One region of the Streptomyces sp. NPDC058239 genome, then DNA from elsewhere that is predicted to be linked to it. Evidence: riboswitches for the same ligand, from Rfam matches in the RefSeq annotation. Region 1 holds a riboswitch; the other holds the start of a gene.
The links. A riboswitch is a leader RNA that binds a small molecule or an ion and turns the genes downstream of it on or off. The one in region 1 is predicted to bind glycine.
Positions count from the first base shown of each region.

Region 2: it holds a riboswitch for glycine, as region 1 does, so the genes downstream of both, gcvP (aminomethyl-transferring glycine dehydrogenase) here and gcvT (glycine cleavage system aminomethyltransferase GcvT) in region 1, are expected to answer to the same signal.

Region 1 is NZ_JBHVWS010000017.1:8,985-17,220, forward strand. Features, by position in the region: gene glyA (serine hydroxymethyltransferase) at 1-237, opposite strand, end outside; gene gcvH (glycine cleavage system protein GcvH) at 257-634, opposite strand; gene gcvT (glycine cleavage system aminomethyltransferase GcvT) at 726-1,841, opposite strand; glycine riboswitch at 1,982-2,079, opposite strand; gene ACFVYE_RS19720 (AAA family ATPase) at 2,239-2,916, shown strand; gene ACFVYE_RS19725 (enhanced serine sensitivity protein SseB) at 2,999-3,769, shown strand; gene ACFVYE_RS19730 (enhanced serine sensitivity protein SseB C-terminal domain-containing protein) at 3,950-4,732, shown strand; gene ACFVYE_RS19735 (ABC transporter permease) at 5,183-6,187, shown strand; gene ACFVYE_RS19740 (ABC transporter substrate-binding protein) at 6,283-8,058, shown strand; gene ACFVYE_RS19745 (ABC transporter permease) at 8,203-8,236, shown strand, end outside.
Region 2 is NZ_JBHVWS010000020.1:11,802-20,037, reverse strand. Features, by position in the region: gene ACFVYE_RS21675 (glutamate-cysteine ligase family protein) at 1-64, opposite strand, end outside; gene ACFVYE_RS21670 (hypothetical protein) at 549-1,142, shown strand; gene ACFVYE_RS21665 (DUF5999 family protein) at 1,465-1,671, shown strand; gene gcvP (aminomethyl-transferring glycine dehydrogenase) at 1,759-4,644, opposite strand; glycine riboswitch at 4,839-4,935, opposite strand; gene ACFVYE_RS21655 (PRC-barrel domain-containing protein) at 5,049-5,417, shown strand; gene ACFVYE_RS21650 (DNA polymerase IV) at 5,342-6,802, opposite strand; gene ACFVYE_RS21645 (MerR family transcriptional regulator) at 6,861-7,478, opposite strand; gene ACFVYE_RS21640 (bifunctional nuclease family protein) at 7,647-8,120, opposite strand; gene ACFVYE_RS21635 (MerR family transcriptional regulator) at 8,174-8,236, opposite strand, start outside.

The DNA of each region.
Region 1 (8,236 bases):
GATGGCGATCTGCTCGACGACGTCGACGTGCTCACAGCCGCCGTAGTAGCGGCGGCCGGGGTAGCCCTCGGCGTACTTGTTGGTGAGGACGGAGCCCTGGGCCTCCATGACCGCGACCGGAGCGAAGTTCTCCGAGGCGATCATTTCGAGGGTGGACTGCTGACGGTGGAGCTCGGCGTCGACAGCGGCGGCGACGTCCGGGTCCAGCTCGTGGAGGGAGGAGTTGAGAAGCGACATCAGGTGGTCCCTTTGGGTCTCAGTTGCCGGAGAACTCGGTGTACTCGTCGGCGGAGAGCAGGTCCTTCGGCTCCTCCGCCATACGTACCTTGAACAGCCAGCCGCCCTCGAAGGGAGCGGAGTTCACCAGCGACGGATCGTCCACGACGTCCTGGTTCGCGGCGGTGACCTCACCGGTCACCGGCGAGTACAGGTCGCTCACCGACTTGGTCGACTCCAGCTCACCGCAGGTCTCGCCCGCGGTCACCGTGTCACCGACCTCGGGGAGCTGGGCGTAGACGACATCGCCGAGCGCGTTGGCGGCGAACTCGGTGATACCGATCGTGGCCACACCGTCCTCGACGGCCGACAGCCACTCGTGCTCCTTGCTGTAACGCAGCTGCTGGGGGTTGCTCATGACCTGAATTCTCCTGTACGCGGGGGAGTGCTGATGAACGGTGGTCTTACGGTGTGAGACGCGACTGCGTCACTTCCGAGGTGCGCGGACGTCACTTCTGGCGCTTGTAGAACGGCAGTGCCACGACCTCGTACGGCTCGTGGCTGCCCCGGATGTCCACTCCGACGCCCGCGGTACCGGGCGTGGCGTGCGCGGCGTCCACGTACGCGATGGCGATCGGCTTGCCCAGGGTGGGCGACGGGGCGCCCGAGGTGACCTCGCCGACGACCTGGCCGCCGGCGACAACGGAGAAACCGGCGCGCGGCACCCGGCGGCCCTCGGCGATCAGCCCGACCAGCTTGCGGGGCGGAGCGGTCTCGGCGCGCTCGGCGGCGGCCTGGAGGGCCTTGCGGCCGACGAAGTCGCCCTCCTTCTCGAACTTCACGACCCGGCCCAGACCGGCGTCGAAGGGGGTCAGCTCGGTGGTCAGCTCGTGCCCGTAGAGCGGCATGCCGGCCTCCAGGCGCAGCGTGTCGCGACAGGAGAGCCCGCACGGGATCAGGCCGTGGGAGGCGCCCGCCTCGGTGAGGGCCTTCCACAGGCGCTCGGCGTGCTCGGGGGCGACGAACAGCTCGAAGCCGTCCTCGCCGGTGTAGCCGGTACGGGCGATCAGGGCGGGGACACCGGCGACCGTGCCGGGCAGACCGGCGTAGTACTTCAGACCGTCCAGGTCGGCATCGGTGACGGAGGCCAGGATGGCGGGGGACTCGGGGCCCTGGACGGCGAGCAGCGCGTACGCGTCGCGGTCGTCGCGCACCTCGGCGTCGAAGCCGTCGGCCCGCGCGGTCAGCGCGTCCAGCACGATCTGGGCGTTCCCGGCGTTGGCGACGACCATGTATTCGGTGTCACCCAGGCGGTAGACGATGAGGTCGTCCAGGATCCCGCCGTCCTCGGCGCAGATCATCGTGTAGCGGGCGCGGCCCACGGCCACGGTGCCGATGTTGCCGACCAGCGCGAAGTTCAGGAAGGCCGCGGCCGCGGGGCCGGTGACGGTGATCTCGCCCATGTGCGACAGGTCGAAGAGACCGGCCCTGGTGCGCACCGCGTTGTGCTCGTCGCGCTCGCTGGCGTACCGCAGGGGCATGTCCCAGCCCGCGAAGTCGGTCATGGTCGCGCCCAGCGAACGGTGCAGGGCATCGAGGGCGGTGAGACGGGGGGCGGTGCTCATGGATGTGGCTCCCAGGGCATGACGACGAGGACAATCCCTCCCCATCTGTCATCGGAACCTGAGAGGTTCGCCGAGATCCCCTGAAGGGTTCGGCTTGCACCTTGGGTGGAGCCGCAGAGCGGCCCGCTTTTCAGATCTGCCTCATCCACGCGGTACGGGGCCTGAGAGATTCAAGGGAGGAACTTGCTCCTTCGGCGCCCGGCACATGCAGTGACCGGAACTCTCCCGCGCGGATTCAAGCGGCCTTTATGCAGTTGGCCGGGTCATCATCGCATGCATCGCACTGGAGTGGGGCCCGGGTCCCTCACGGAAATCAGCGGCGTGGACGGTTGTGCCGCATTACCTTTTCTTTACACTTCATGGGCATACGTGGGGTGACCCGACTAGGGGGAGGGCGATGACGTTGCAGCGGTACGCGACGACCGCGGAGATCGCGCACGGCGCGATGCCCGCACAGCCAGGGGCTCCGGCCACGGAGACGCTCGGCACGCACGCGCCCGTCGTACGGGATCTGCGGGAGCGGGCCGGGCGCAGCCCGCACAGCCTGCACTTCGCGGCGGGCGACGTGGTGGTGGTCTCCGGGCTGCCAGGCAGCGGCAAATCGACGCTCATCCGGCGGGCGGTCACAACGGCCCGTGCCATCGACTCCCAGGACACCCGGGACCGCTGGGCGAGGCTGATGCCCCGTTTACTCCCGTACGCCCTCTATCGCCCCCTCGTCCGCGTCGCCCACTACTGGGGACTGTGGCGGGCGCTGCGCTCCGGCGAGTCCGTCGTCGTCCACGACTGCGGAACCCAGGCGTGGGTACGCGGCTGGCTGGCCCGTGACGCGCGGCGCCGGGGCCGCGTCCTCCACCTCGTCCTGCTCGACGTCACACCGCAGACGGCGAGGGAGGGCCAGCGGGAGCGTGGACGCGGGGTCTCCGGATATGCGTTCGCCCGGCACCGCAGGGCGGTGGGGAGGCTGCTGCGGAACACCGAGACCGGCCTGCTGCCGCCCGGGTGCGTCTCGGCGGTGCTGCTGGACCGGGAAGCGGCGGGGAAGTTGGGCCGGATCGCGTTCGCGGACGCATAGGGCCTTGGGGGGCGAGGGGCCGAAGGACCCGGCGGCCGGGCGTTAATCTTCTGCCGGAAGGCTCGGGCAAGAAGGGGAAGCAGTGGACATTCCGGCACAGGTCCAGTCCCATCCGCAGAGCGGATGGCCGGCCAATGAGCTCGAAGAAGTTCTGATGGCCTCGGTGGGCAGCCCGGAGGCGGGCGGACGGCTCGTCGAGGTGCTCGGGCGCAGCCACGTCTGGGTGCCTCTGCCGGGCGGAGGCGGACCCGACTCCTCCGAACTGGACCTGCCCACGCTGGAGATCGAGGGCGCACCATACGTTCCCGTGTTCAGCTCCGAACAGCAGTTCCTCGGCTGCGTCGGTACCCATATGTCCTTCACCGTCGCGCCCGCCCGTGAGTTCGCCCGCGGTCTGCCCCCGCAGCTCGGCATCGCCGTGAACCCGGGCGGCGCCGTCGGGATGCCGCTGCCGCCGCCCGCCGTGGCCGAGCTCTGCCGCGCCGGACGCACCCCGCTGGACGGGCCGGCCAGCGGAGGCAGGGTCCGGCTGTACGAGCCGACCTGGCAGGAGGAGCCCGTCGACTTCCTCTCCGCGGCGGCCGGCGAATTCGAGGAGAGCGGTGTCGTGCTCACCGCCCGCCGGGCGCTGGCCAGCATCGAGGGCGGCGAGCCCGTTCTCTTCATCGGCGTCGAGTTCTCCACCTGGGAGGGCGCCGGGCGCAACGCCCCGATGGACGCCCTCGGCCGTGCGCTCGGCCGGGTCGAGGTGCCCTGGCCGGTCAATCTGGTCCTGCTCGATGTGGCGCAGGACCCGGTCGGCGACTGGATGCGGGAGAAGGTCCGGCCGTTCTACCGGCGCGCGGGCCAGTAGCGCCCGGCGCGGCGCCCGCGGACGCCTTCGGGGCGGATCACCGCGTCGACCCAAGGCGTCAAGTCGGTGTCAGGACCGGCGCATAAGCTGGTTTGATGGCTGGTGCCACGGCACCATGCCGCACCCGTGTGCCCCGGGAGCGGCGGGCCGACACAGTGGATCGAAGAGGGGCGGGACCAGGTGAGTGCGTCAGGCACCGCGGCGGCCGGGCAGGTCGAGCACATGCTGCGCCAAGTGACGCCCGGGCGCTACGACGCGTACGAGGCGCTGCTGCAGGCCCTCGCGAACGGCCGGATCTGGATGCTCCTCTGGCACGGCCAGGCGGGCTCGCCCGACGCCCAGTACGGGAACATGGAGATCGACGGCCTCGGCTACGCGCCCTGTGTGACCTCCGCCCAGGAGCTCTCGGCCAGCGGCTGGAACCGGGCCCATGAACTGGTCGGCGGCCGCGACATCGCCCGCGCCCTCTTCCCCGACCGATGGGGCATCTGGCTCAACCCGCACGCCCCGGGCGGCGGCGTGGGCATCCCCTGGCTGGATCTGCGCCGGATCGCCACCGGCCTCGACCGGATGCCCGCGGGCCCGCTCCGGCTCACCGAGCCGGCCATCGAGATCCCGCAGTTCTACGCCCTGCTCTCACAGAACGCCCATCACACCCCCGCGATCCGCTCGCTGCGCCGCGCCTGGGTCCAGCCCGCGCTCGGCGTCCCGTATCTCGCCATCGGTCTCGACCTCTACGACACGAGCCAGACCTCGGTCGACGCGGTGCGCGCGATGATGCAGCAGTCGATCGGCGCGGTCCCGGAGGGGCTGCCCGTCTCCACCGTCGCGATGTCCGACGAGTACGACCCGGTCGCGATGTGGCTGCGTGCCAACTCCCGTCCGTTCTACGACCGCGAGGCCCACGCACCGGCGGACCCGGTGGCGGGCTACGGCTATCCGCCGCCGCAGGGCGCGTACTGATCCTGCCGGCAGCGGAGTCGCGCCTCCCCGGCACCCGAAATGTCGCTGTACGCATCCGACTTCCGGGATGCGGCGACTCGTTCCCGTCCGTGCCCGGGTGAAGCGGCACGTCGCCCGGACATCCGCCCACGGGCCGGAACTCCCGCATGTCCGAGATCTCCGTGCTGGGGGTGTCTGATGGTGAAAGCGACGCGAATCTACGCGCGTGCCCCCTTCCACCTCAACTGACCTGTGTTCGAGGGGCGTTCACATGCGTCCGGATAACGGAACACCCCTGACCGCATCACGGTTAGGCATCCATTCGCCTGACGGTATGGCTACCTCGCGCGACAGCAATGAAGACTCCCGCAGCAAGGGCGTCTTGCCGCCTCTGCGTACGACTGACTGATCGAGCCGCCACAGCGGCCAGTTCGGCCCGGCCACCGCCGGTTGAGAGGGGTCCTTGCCACGATGACGGCACCACTGCACGAGCCGACCACGGAAGCGGATCCGATCGCGACCGGCGGTCCCGCAGCCGACTCCGGGGTGAAGAAGGTCGAGGGGCGCTCCCTCAAGCAGATTGCCTGGAACCGCCTCAAGCAGGACAAGGTCGCTCTGACGGGTGGCATCGTTGTCCTCGTCCTGATCGTGGTGGCCGTCTTCGCGCCCCTGATCGTTGGCCTGCTGGGACACCCGCCGAACGATTTCCACCAGGACAAGCTCGATCCGCTGACCAATCTCCCCACGGGACCCCTCGGCGGCGTGAGTGGCGACTTCCTCTTCGGTGTCGAGCCCAACAAGGGGCGCGACATCTTCAGCCGGATCGTCTACGGCGCCAGGATCTCGCTGCTCGTGGCGTTCCTGGCGGCCCTGGTCGCCGTGGCGCTCGGCACGTTCTTCGGGATCATCGCCGGTTACTTCGGCGGCTGGGTGGACGCGGTGATCAGCCGGGTGATGGACGTGCTGCTGTCCTTCCCGCAGCTCCTCTTCATCATTTCCCTCGTCTCGGTCCTCCCCGACGACCTGCTCGGCCTCACCGGCAGCGGGGTGCGCATCGCCGTACTCGTCGCGGTCATCGGCTTCTTCGGCTGGCCGTACGTGGGACGCATCGTTCGCGGCCAGACGCTTTCGCTGCGTGAACGCGAGTACGTGGAAGCGGCGCGCAGTCTCGGCGGCGGGCGGACGCACATCCTCTTCCGTGAGCTGCTGCCGAACCTGGTGGCGCCGATCACCGTCTACGCGACGCTCATGATCCCCACCAACATCCTGACCGAAGCGGCCCTCAGCTTCCTCGGCGCCGGTGTGCGGCCGCCCACGGCCTCCTGGGGCGGAATGCTGCGGGACGCCCTGGAGACGTACGAGCACGACCCGATGTTCATGGTCTTCCCCGGCGTGACGATCTTCATCACCGTACTGGCCTTCAACCTCTTCGGGGACGGGCTGCGCGACGCCCTGGATCCCAAGGGGACCCGATAACCCACGACTTGCCCCTGCCGCACTGTCAGGTGGCTCTTCCCATGGTTCTCCGGCAAGCAATGGCCTGGGACCGCGATCTCGGAGGTTGCGAGAAAATGTCCACAGTTACCTCGAAACGACGGCTCACCGCTGGTGCGGCCCTCGTGGTCGCGGCGCTGATGACCACCACGGCGTGCGGCGGCGGCGACGACGGCGGCAGCGGCGACAGCAAGGCGAAGGGCGCCGGCTTCAACGCCGCGTTCAACAAGGTCGCCAACGCGTCCACCAAGAAGGGTGGAACGCTGAAGATGGTCGGCAAGCAGGACCTCGACTCCGCCGACCCCCAGCGTGCCTACTACGGCATGGCCTGGGACTTCATGCGCTTCTACACCCGCCAGCTGGTCACGTACGACACCAAGCCGGGCGCCGCCTCCACCAAGCTGGTCGGCGACCTCGCCACCGGCCCCGGTGTGATCTCGGACGGCGGCAAGACGTACACGTACAAGCTGCGTCCCGGCATCACCTGGGAGGACGGCTCCAAGCTGACGTCCAAGGACGTCAAGTACGGCATCGAGCGCATCTGGGCGACGGACACCATCACCGGTGGCCCGCAGTACCTGAAGCAGACGCTGGACCCCAAGGGCGAGTACAAGGGCCCCTACAAGGACTCGTCCGCGGACAAGCTCGGCCTGAAGGCGATCGAGACGCCCGACGACAGCACCGTCATCTTCAAGCTGCCCAAGCCCAACGGTGACTTCGAGCAGTTCCTCGCCATGCCGTCCGGCACGCCCGTGAAGGCCTCGAAGGACACCAAGGCGAAGTACACCCAGCGGCCGTTCTCCTCGGGCCCATACAAGTTCGAGTCGTACAAGCCGGGCAAGAGCATCGTGCTCGTCCGCAACGACAAGTGGCAGAAGTCCTCGGACCCGGTGCGCGCCGCGCTGCCGGACAAGGTCACCGTGACGATCTCCGCCAACCTGGAGGAGAACGACAAGAAGCTGATGGAGGGCGACTACGACGTCGACCTCAACGGCACCGGCATGACCCAGTCGGGCCGCGTCACCGCCGTCTCGGACCACAAGGACAGCGTCGACAACATGCTGACGTCCTTCGTCCGCTACGTCGCGCTCGTCCACACGACGAAGCCGCTGGACGACGTCCACTGCCGCAAGGCCGTCTTCTACGCCACGGACTTCGCCAGCCTTCAGCAGACCCGTGGTGGCGAGATCGCCGGTGGCGAGATCGCCAACAGCACGCTTCCGACCTCCATCAAGGGTCACAGCGACTACGACCCGTACGGCGTCCTCGCCCGCAAGGGCAAGCCGGACGAGGCCAAGGCCAAGGAAGAGCTGAAGGCGTGCGGCCAGCCGAACGGCTTCTCCACCAAGCTCACCGCCCGTAACAACAACCCGGGCGAGGTCGACACCGCCGAGGCGCTCCAGGAGCAGCTCGGCAAGGTCGGCATCAAGATCGAGGTCGACCCGATCGACGGCGCCGAGTCGTCCAGCATCACCGGTTCGCCCTCCGTCGTGAAGAAGCGCGGCTACGGCATGACGATGAGCGGCTGGGGCCCGGACTTCCCGTCCGGCCAGGGCTTCGGTCAGCCGCTGTGGGACAGCCGGTTCCTCTCGGAGACCGGTAACTACAACGAGTCGCAGATCAAGGACCCGCAGATCGACAAGCTCTTCGACGACGCGATCGCGGAGACCGACGCGGAGAAGGCCGGCGAGATCTACAAGGCTCTCGACAAGCGGATCCTCGACCAGGCCGACTGGATGCCCTTCATCTACGAGAAGAACATCACCTGGCGCGGCAACCGACTGACCAACGTCTACATGTCCGACGCCTACAGCGGCCGTTACGACTACGTCTCGCTCGGCGTCGTCAAGTAGTCGCTGTAGTCAACAGCATTTGCAGTCAACCCGGTTGACTGCCCCACCGCCGCCGAAACCCGCCAGTCCGAAGGGCAGGTGATGGCCGTGGCGACGGCCGGGAGCCCCCACAAGGGGTTCCCGGCCACCGCCGGGCCGCGCACAGTGCTTGCTTATCTCATCCGGCGCCTGTTCGCCG
Region 2 (8,236 bases), on a different contig from region 1:
GCTTCCTCCGGTACCTCTGCCGATCGGACAGATCAAAGGCGCCCGCCACGACCTTCTCCCCCATCGAAGCGTCCCTCCCTCGAGTGGGCGGCCCGCGGCCCAGGCCGCTCGCGTCACGATCGATAATGCCCAGGCCGGGTGATCCATAACGCCCCTGCGAACGCCGCGCACCCAGTAATCTGAGGGCAGCCGTCCGGGGCACATTCCCTCGGCATGGTGCAGTGCGCAGTTTCCGCCGCCCGGCGCGTGGTGAAAACGCCGACGCGTTTCGGCCGACCGCGTCCAGGGAAAAATCCCTGGCGGTGGCTGCGCCGCTGACGAAGAATCAGCAGAATCTCCGCATAATAAAGTCTTGATACCGCCTTGTCGGCAATACCTGCGACGGCTAGTGGAATCACTGCGTGAACACGTGTCGTATAAACTTCGCGGACGAGGCAGAGAGTTGACGCACCGGCCCAGTCACCGGCCTCCTCTGGCCCCGCACGCCGACAGCGCCGTCTGCACCCGCCCACGCATCACCGTGTCTCCGAAGTGAGAGGCGACCCACTATGCCGCTGCATGTTCCCCCGGCTCCCGCGCCCGCTCTGCGCAGCGTTCTCGCGGCACTCGGTTCACCCACCGCAGTCCGCGAGGCCCGCACACCTGCCCTCCGAGCCGCCCAGGGACCACTGAGCCCCGAGCTCCCGCTCCCCGTCCATGTACTGGACCGGATCGGCCCGAGCGGGCTCGCACCCGCCACCCGGCTTGCCGCGTGGCGGTTCCTGATCCGCAGCTCGGAGCAGGCCGTCGCCGCGGCAGACACCATGCTCACTCCGGACGGCTGGACCTTCTCGCACTTCTTCGAGGGCCCCTACATCGCCTCGACCGAACTCGCCGTGCGCCAGGCCGAGACGGTGGCACCGCACTACCAGCCACGGCTGCTGTCCATCCCGGAGCTCTACATGCTGGCGCTGTGGCTGCACGCCGACACCGAGGCCGACGCCTCCGGCGGGGCACTCGCCCCCGCCGATCTCCTGGTACCGCTGGCACCCGCACCGCCGGGTATCGCGGCGCATCGACCACACCGGGTCGCCGATCTGCTCCGCGTGATGACACTGCGCATCACCCCGGGCACCGGCCCCCTGCTCGGCTCACCGGCCTGACGACGGCCGCACCCCACAATCACCGCACTGTGCCCCGCCCCCTCCCTGGTGGTGGGGCACAGTGCTGCGGGGCGCACATCCTGCCCATCTGGACTAGCCCGGTCCGGCCACCCCGAACCACCCGAAGTGACAGTGCAGTTGCTGTGAACCGTCCGGCCGGGTGACACGTCCTTGGAGTAAGGAGAAGTGCTGCTGCGAAATCCCTGCGGATTGACGCCCGTGGGGCAACACTGGGACCGGACCGATCGATACGGGGGGGGCGGCCATGAACACCTCATCAAGCCGCAGGACATTCACCACGACGCAGCGAAAGAACCCATCCATGTGCCAGCACCAGCCACCATGCCCGACCGCCGACTCAGCCGACCGGGAAGCCGCCCGCCTGACGGCACACCATCCGGAACAGGGCTGGAGCCTGCTGTGCAACGGCGTCCTGCTCTTCGAGGACACCGGTGAGCTGCTCCCGGACGGGCAGATCATCGCCCCGCACCGGCCCCTGGAGACCGGCCGGGTGATGAAGGCCGCCTGACCGCGGCCGGTACGAACTGGGGCCGGCCCGGAGAACCCTCCGCACCGGCCCCGACGCATGTCCGCGTCACGCCCTACCGCTCATGCCTCAGTTGTCGTACTCGTCCAGCGGCGGGCAGGAGCAGACGAGGTTGCGGTCACCGAAGGCACCGTCGATCCGTCGCACCGGCGGCCAGTACTTGTCGGCGGCCGAGACTCCGGCCGGGAAGACCGCCACCTCACGGCTGTAGCCGTGGTCCCACTCCCCGCCCAGCATCGCCGCGGTGTGCGGAGCGTTGCTCAGCGGGTTGTCGTCCGCGCTCCACTCGCCGGAGGCCACCTTCTCGACCTCGCCACGAATGGCGATCATCGTGTCGCAGAATCGGTCGAGCTCCGCGAGGTTCTCGCTCTCGGTCGGCTCGATCATCAGCGTCCCGGCGACCGGGAACGACATGGTCGGCGAGTGGAAGCCGTAGTCGATCAGACGCTTGGCAATGTCGTCGACGCTGACGCCGGTGGCCTTGGAGATCGGCCGCAGGTCCACGATGCACTCGTGCGCGACGAGCCCGGCCGGGCCGTTGTACAGGATCGGGTAGTGCGGTTCGAGACGCTTGGCGATGTAGTTGGCGGCGAGTACGGCAACCTGCGTCGCACGCTTCAGGCCCTCCCCGCCCATCAGGCGTACGTACGCCCAGGAGATGGGGAGAATACCGGCCGAGCCCCACGGAGCGGCCGAGATCGGTCCGACACCGGTCTCGGGGCCCGCCGCGGGCTGCAGCGGGTGGTTCGGCAGGTACGGCGCGAGGTGCGCGCGGACACCGACCGGGCCGACGCCGGGACCGCCGCCGCCGTGCGGGATGCAGAAGGTCTTGTGCAGGTTCAGGTGCGAGACGTCGCCGCCGAACCGTCCCGGCTTGGCGAGGCCGACCAGCGCGTTGAGATTGGCACCGTCGACGTAGACCTGACCGCCGGCATCGTGCACCTCGGCGCAGATGTCGGCGACGTGCTCCTCGAACACACCGTGCGTCGACGGGTACGTGATCATGAGCACGGCAAGCTCGTCGCGGTGCTTCTCGATCTTGGCGCGGAGGTCCTCGATGTCGACCTCGCCGTCGTCGGCGGTCTTCACCACGACGACCTTCATGCCGGCCATCACGGCGCTGGCGGCGTTGGTGCCGTGCGCGGAGGACGGGATGAGGCAGATGGTCCGCTGGTCGTCGCCGCCTGCCCGGTGGTACGCACGCACGGCCAGAAGACCGGCGAACTCGCCCTGCGATCCGGCGTTCGGCTGGATCGAGACCGCGTCGTACCCGGTGACCTCGGCGAGGCGCTCCTCAAGCTCACGGATGAGGGTGAGGAAGCCCTGCGCCTGCTCGGCCGGCGCGAAGGGGTGCAGTGCGCCGAACTCGGGCCAGGTGATCGACTCCATCTCGGTGGTCGCGTTCAGCTTCATGGTGCAGGAGCCGAGCGGGATCATTCCGCGGTCCAGGGCGTAGTCCCGGTCGGCGAGCTTGCGCAGGTAGCGCAGCATCGCGGTCTCGGAACGGTGCTGGTGGAAGACCGGGTGGGTGAGGATCTCGTCGGTGCGCAGCAGGCCCTCGGGCAGTGCGTCGGCGGTCGCGGCGTCCAGCGCCTCGATGTCCCCGTCGGCGCCGAAGGCGGCCCAGACGGCGGCGATCTGCGTACGCGTGGTGGTCTCGTCGCAGGCGAGGGAGACCAGGTCTGCGTCGACGAGCCGCAGATTGACACCGCGCTCGCGGGCGTCGGCCACGACATCGGCGGCCTTCCCCGGGACACGCACGGTGAGGGTGTCGAAGTAGGCGCCGGTCACGACCTCGATACCGGAGGCGCGCAGGCCCTCGGCCAGGATCGTCGCGTAGCGGTGGGTGCGCCGAGCGATCGTCCGCAGCCCGTCCGGGCCGTGGTAGACGGCGTACATCCCGGCCATGACGGCGAGCAGCACCTGAGCGGTACAGATGTTGCTGGTGGCCTTCTCGCGGCGGATGTGCTGCTCGCGGGTCTGCAGGGCCAGCCGGTATGCCTTGTTGCCGTCCGCGTCGACGGAAACGCCGACGAGGCGGCCCGGCAGGCTGCGGGCGAACTTCTCGCGTACGGCCATGAAGCCGGCGTGCGGTCCCCCGAAGCCCATCGGTACACCGAAGCGCTGCGTGGTGCCGACCGCGATGTCCGCGCCCAGGTCGCCCGGCGAGGTGAGCAGGGTCAGGGCCAGCAGATCGGCGGCGACCGTGACGACCGCACCGAGCTCGTGGGCCTGCTCGATGACGGGCTTGATGTTCCGTACCGCACCGGAGGCGCCCGGGTACTGCACCAGGACACCGAAGACGCCGCGCTCGGCGATCTCCGCCGGAATGCCGTCGGAGAGGTCGGCGACGACGACCTCGACACCGGTCGGCTCGGCGCGGGTCTCGATGACGGCGATCGTCTGCGGCAGGACGTCGGCGTCGACCAGGAAGACACCGTTCTTGACCTTGCCGACACGCCGCGAGAGCGCCATGGCCTCGGCGGCCGCGGTGCCCTCGTCGAGCAGCGAGGCGCCGGAGGTGGGCAGCCCGGTCAGCTCGGCGACCATCGTCTGGAAATTGAGGAGCGCCTCCAGGCGGCCCTGCGAGATCTCCGGCTGGTACGGCGTGTAGGCCGTGTACCAGGCGGGGTTCTCCATGACGTTGCGGAGGATCACCGGCGGGGTGAAGGTGCCGTAGTAGCCGAGCCCGATCATCGGGGCCAGCACCTGGTTGCGGTCGGCGAGGGAACGCAGCTCTGCCAGGACCTCGGCCTCGGTGCGGGCGGTCGGCAGCTGCAGCGCCTCCGCGCTCTTGATGACATCGGGCACCGCTGCCGCGGTCAGCTCGTCCAGCGAGCCGTAACCGATCTGAGCGAGCATCTTCGACTGCGCCTCGGCATCGGGACCGATGTGGCGCTCTTCGAACGGAATGCCCTGCTCCAGCTGGGAGAGCGAAGTGCGACGGGGGGTCATGGTGGAGGCCTCCTGGTCTGTCACGACCTGCGAGGGGCACCACGGCGCGGGTGCCCGAACGGCCTCCCCCTCTGTCATCTCAACCTGAGAGCTTCACCGGCGCGCCCTGCGGCGTACCGGCTTTCACCGTCGGTGAGGAAGGGAATCGTACCGGCACTCGGCCGCACGAAACCCGCCCTGCTTTCCAGAGTGACCTCGTCCGTGCGGTACGGGGGCCTGAGAGATTCCGGGGAGGATTTGCTCCTTCGGCGCCTTCGGATTCGCTCCGGAGGACTCTCCCGCACGGGGTCAGCAGCCATCACCAGCCTACCAGCGGGGTTCGCGGCGGAATTCTCGAGTGGCCAACCCCTCGGATCTGCACTTCTGTAGTGCTTGTGGAGTAGCCGCGACCAGTGGGAGGGACCGTGCAGACCGACATCGATCCGCGCAGCCTGATCGGCCGCAAAGCGTTCGACCGCAAGGGCACCAAGATCGGAACCGTGGACGAGGTGTACCTCGACGACGCGACCGGTGTGCCCGAGTGGGCGGCCGTACGTACCGGACTGTTCAGCCGGGATGCGTTCGTCCCGCTGGAACCCAGCGAATTCGTGGAGGATTCGCTCCGCGTCCCCTTCGACCGTGCGCTGATCAAGGACGCGCCAGACTTCGGCGTAGGCCGCCATCTCTCACCGGAACAGGAACTCCAGCTCTACCGGCACTACGGTCTGGACTCCCCGCCCGCGGAGACCGGCCCGGACGGGGACTTCGGCAGACTGGCCGGCCAGGACGAGTAGTCCACCGGGTTCCGCACCAGCGGCAGCGGATCGGCCGGCTGCAGTTCCGGATCGTCGATGCGGAACGTGCGCACCCGGCCGGGCGCCGATTCGGGTTCCTCGAACCGCACCGTCACCCGGCCGACACCGCTGCCCTGCACCCAGCCATGGCCGTAGGTGTCGTGACGTACGTCGTGTCCGGCGGGCCAGCGCCGTGCGGCGAGCTGCTCGGCGGTCTCCTGGACCTCCTCCCACGCACCGTCCACCGGCTTGTCCCCGTCGCCCCCCGCCTCTGTCTCCTCCTCGGCGGCTTCGCCGGTGACGGGCTGCTCACCGGCGGCCTGGGCGAAGAGGTCTTCCTGCGTGTAGTCGGCAAGCCCCGTGACGCCCACCCCCAGGAGCCGCACTCCTCCGGTGGTGTCCACGGCCTCCAGGAGCCGTGCGGCGGCCTCCCGGACCACTGCCTGGTCGTCCGTGGGCCCACGCAGCGTCTCGGACCTCGTGAGCGTGGAGAAGTCGTACCGCCGTACCTTCAGTACCACCGTCCGCCCGGACCGCCCCGCACCCCGCAGCCGCTGGACGCATCGGTCGGCCAGCCGTTCCACCTCCGTCCTGACCCGCACCCGGTCGTGCAGATCCGCGTCGAAGGTGTCCTCGACCGACACCGATTTCGCGTCCCGCTCCGCGACCACGGGCCGGTCGTCGTATCCGAACGCCATGCGGTGCAGCGAGCCGCCGTGCGCCTTCCCCAGCAGGCGTACGAGCTCCGCCTCACCCGCCTCGACCAGGTCATTGACCGTCGTCATCCCGGCGCGGCGCAGATGGTCCGCCGTCGCGGGCCCGACGCCGGGGAGAATCCGTACCGACATCGGCGCGAGCAGTTCCCGCTCCGTCCCCGGCTCTATGAGCAGCAGCCCGTTCGGTTTCGCCTCCTCCGAAGCGATCTTGGCCAGCATCTTGGAACCGGCGAGCCCAACCGAGCCGGTGAGCCCCGTGACCGCCTTGATGGCCGTACGCAGCTGCTCACCGATCTCCAGCGCGGAAGCGGCGTCATCGGCCGTGCCACCCGCTTCGAGGTCCACAAAGGCTTCGTCCAGGCTGAGCGGCTCCACCAGCGGGGAGAGCCGCCCCAGCAGCTCCATCACCTGGTCACTGACCGTCCGGTACAGCAGGAAGCGGGGCACCAGATAGGCCGCGTTCGGAGCCAGCCGCCGTGCCTGCGCCGTGGGCATCGCCGAATGCACCCCGAAGCACCGTGCCTCGTACGACGCGGTGGCGACGACTCCACGCGGTCCCAGCCCGCCCACCACGACCGGTTTGCCGCGCAGGCTTGGTTTCGCCGCCTGCTCGGCAGAGGCGTAGAAGGCATCCATGTCCAGATGCAGGATGGTGGGCGCGGCTCTCACATCAATCGATGCTGCCCTACGGCACTGACAATCGCCGCGCCCGATTCCCCGGCCGGGGTCAGCCGGCGCGGTTGCGTCGACGCGCGAGCTCATCGGCGGGGTTGTTCCTGACCAGCGTCTCGCCGGTGTCCACCCGCTCACCGTGCAGCTGTGACAGGGCGGAGTCGACGTCCTGCCACACCACACCCACGGCGATACCGAAAACCCCCTGGCCGCCCTGGAGCAGATCGACGACCTGGTCGGGCGAGGAGCACTCGTAGACCGTCGCCCCGTCGCTCATCAGCGTCATCCGCTCAAGATCCTGGAAACCGCGGGCCCGCAGATGCTGAACCGTGGTGCGGATGTTCTGCAGGGCGACACCCGTGTCCAGGAAACGCTTCACGATCTTCAGCAGGACAACGTCCCGGAAGCTGTAGAGCCGCTGTGTGCCCGAGCCGTATGCCGGACGCACGCTCGGCTCGACCAGCCCCGTGCGCGCCCAGTAGTCGAGCTGCCGATAGGTGATCCCCGCGGCCGCGCAAGCTGTCGGCCCGCGATAGCCGATGTCGTTGGCCGATGCCACGCCGCCCCCCGCCACCGCCGCCGGTTTAACCGGTTGCCTGATGGTGTGGCCGGCTGTACTCCCCTGCTGCGGATACGGCCCACCCGCTGCCGTACCGTCGCCGCTGCTTCTCACGCCGACCTCCGTCCTTGACCTGCCATCTCGAAGGTAGGCAGTCACTCGGGGTGCGTCAACGATCGCCACACTCGGCACGCCGAGTGATAATCACCCTGAGAGTGGTTTCCCGTGTCCTGCGAGCGGGAAAGGCTTGTCGGATGCGCTGACTGCGACCCCGTAGAACGGTTACTGACTGTTGGTACCGAAGTCCTCCGGTGAAATCTGGTCAAGGAACTCGCGGAACTTCTCCACCTCGTCCTCCTGCTCGTCCGGGATGGCGATACCGGCATCGTCGAGCACCCCGTCACTGCCGTAGATCGGCGTTCCGGTGCGCAGTGCGAGCGCTATGGCGTCGGACGGCCGCGCGCTCACCTCGACCCCGCTGGCGAAGACCAGCTCCGCGTAGAAGACCCCTTCCCGCAGGTCCGTGATACGGACCTCGGTGAGCTCTTGGCCGACGGCCTCGAGCACATCCTTGAAGAGATCATGGGTCAGCGGCCTGGCCGGAGCCATGCCCTGCTGGGCGAAGGCGATCGCGGTCGCCTCACCAGGACCGATCCAAATGGGGAGGTACCGGTCGCCTCCCACTTCACGCAGGAGCACGATCGGTTGGTTGGAGGGCATTTCCACCCGGACACCCACAACGTCGAGCTCGTTCACACAGCAACCCTAGGACGTGCTCGGCAGGTTTGGGTAGTCGGGCACCGACGTGATCAGTGGAACCGGACCCGCAGAGCGGTCTGCACAAGCGCCGAATGAAGCCGTACGGACAGCTC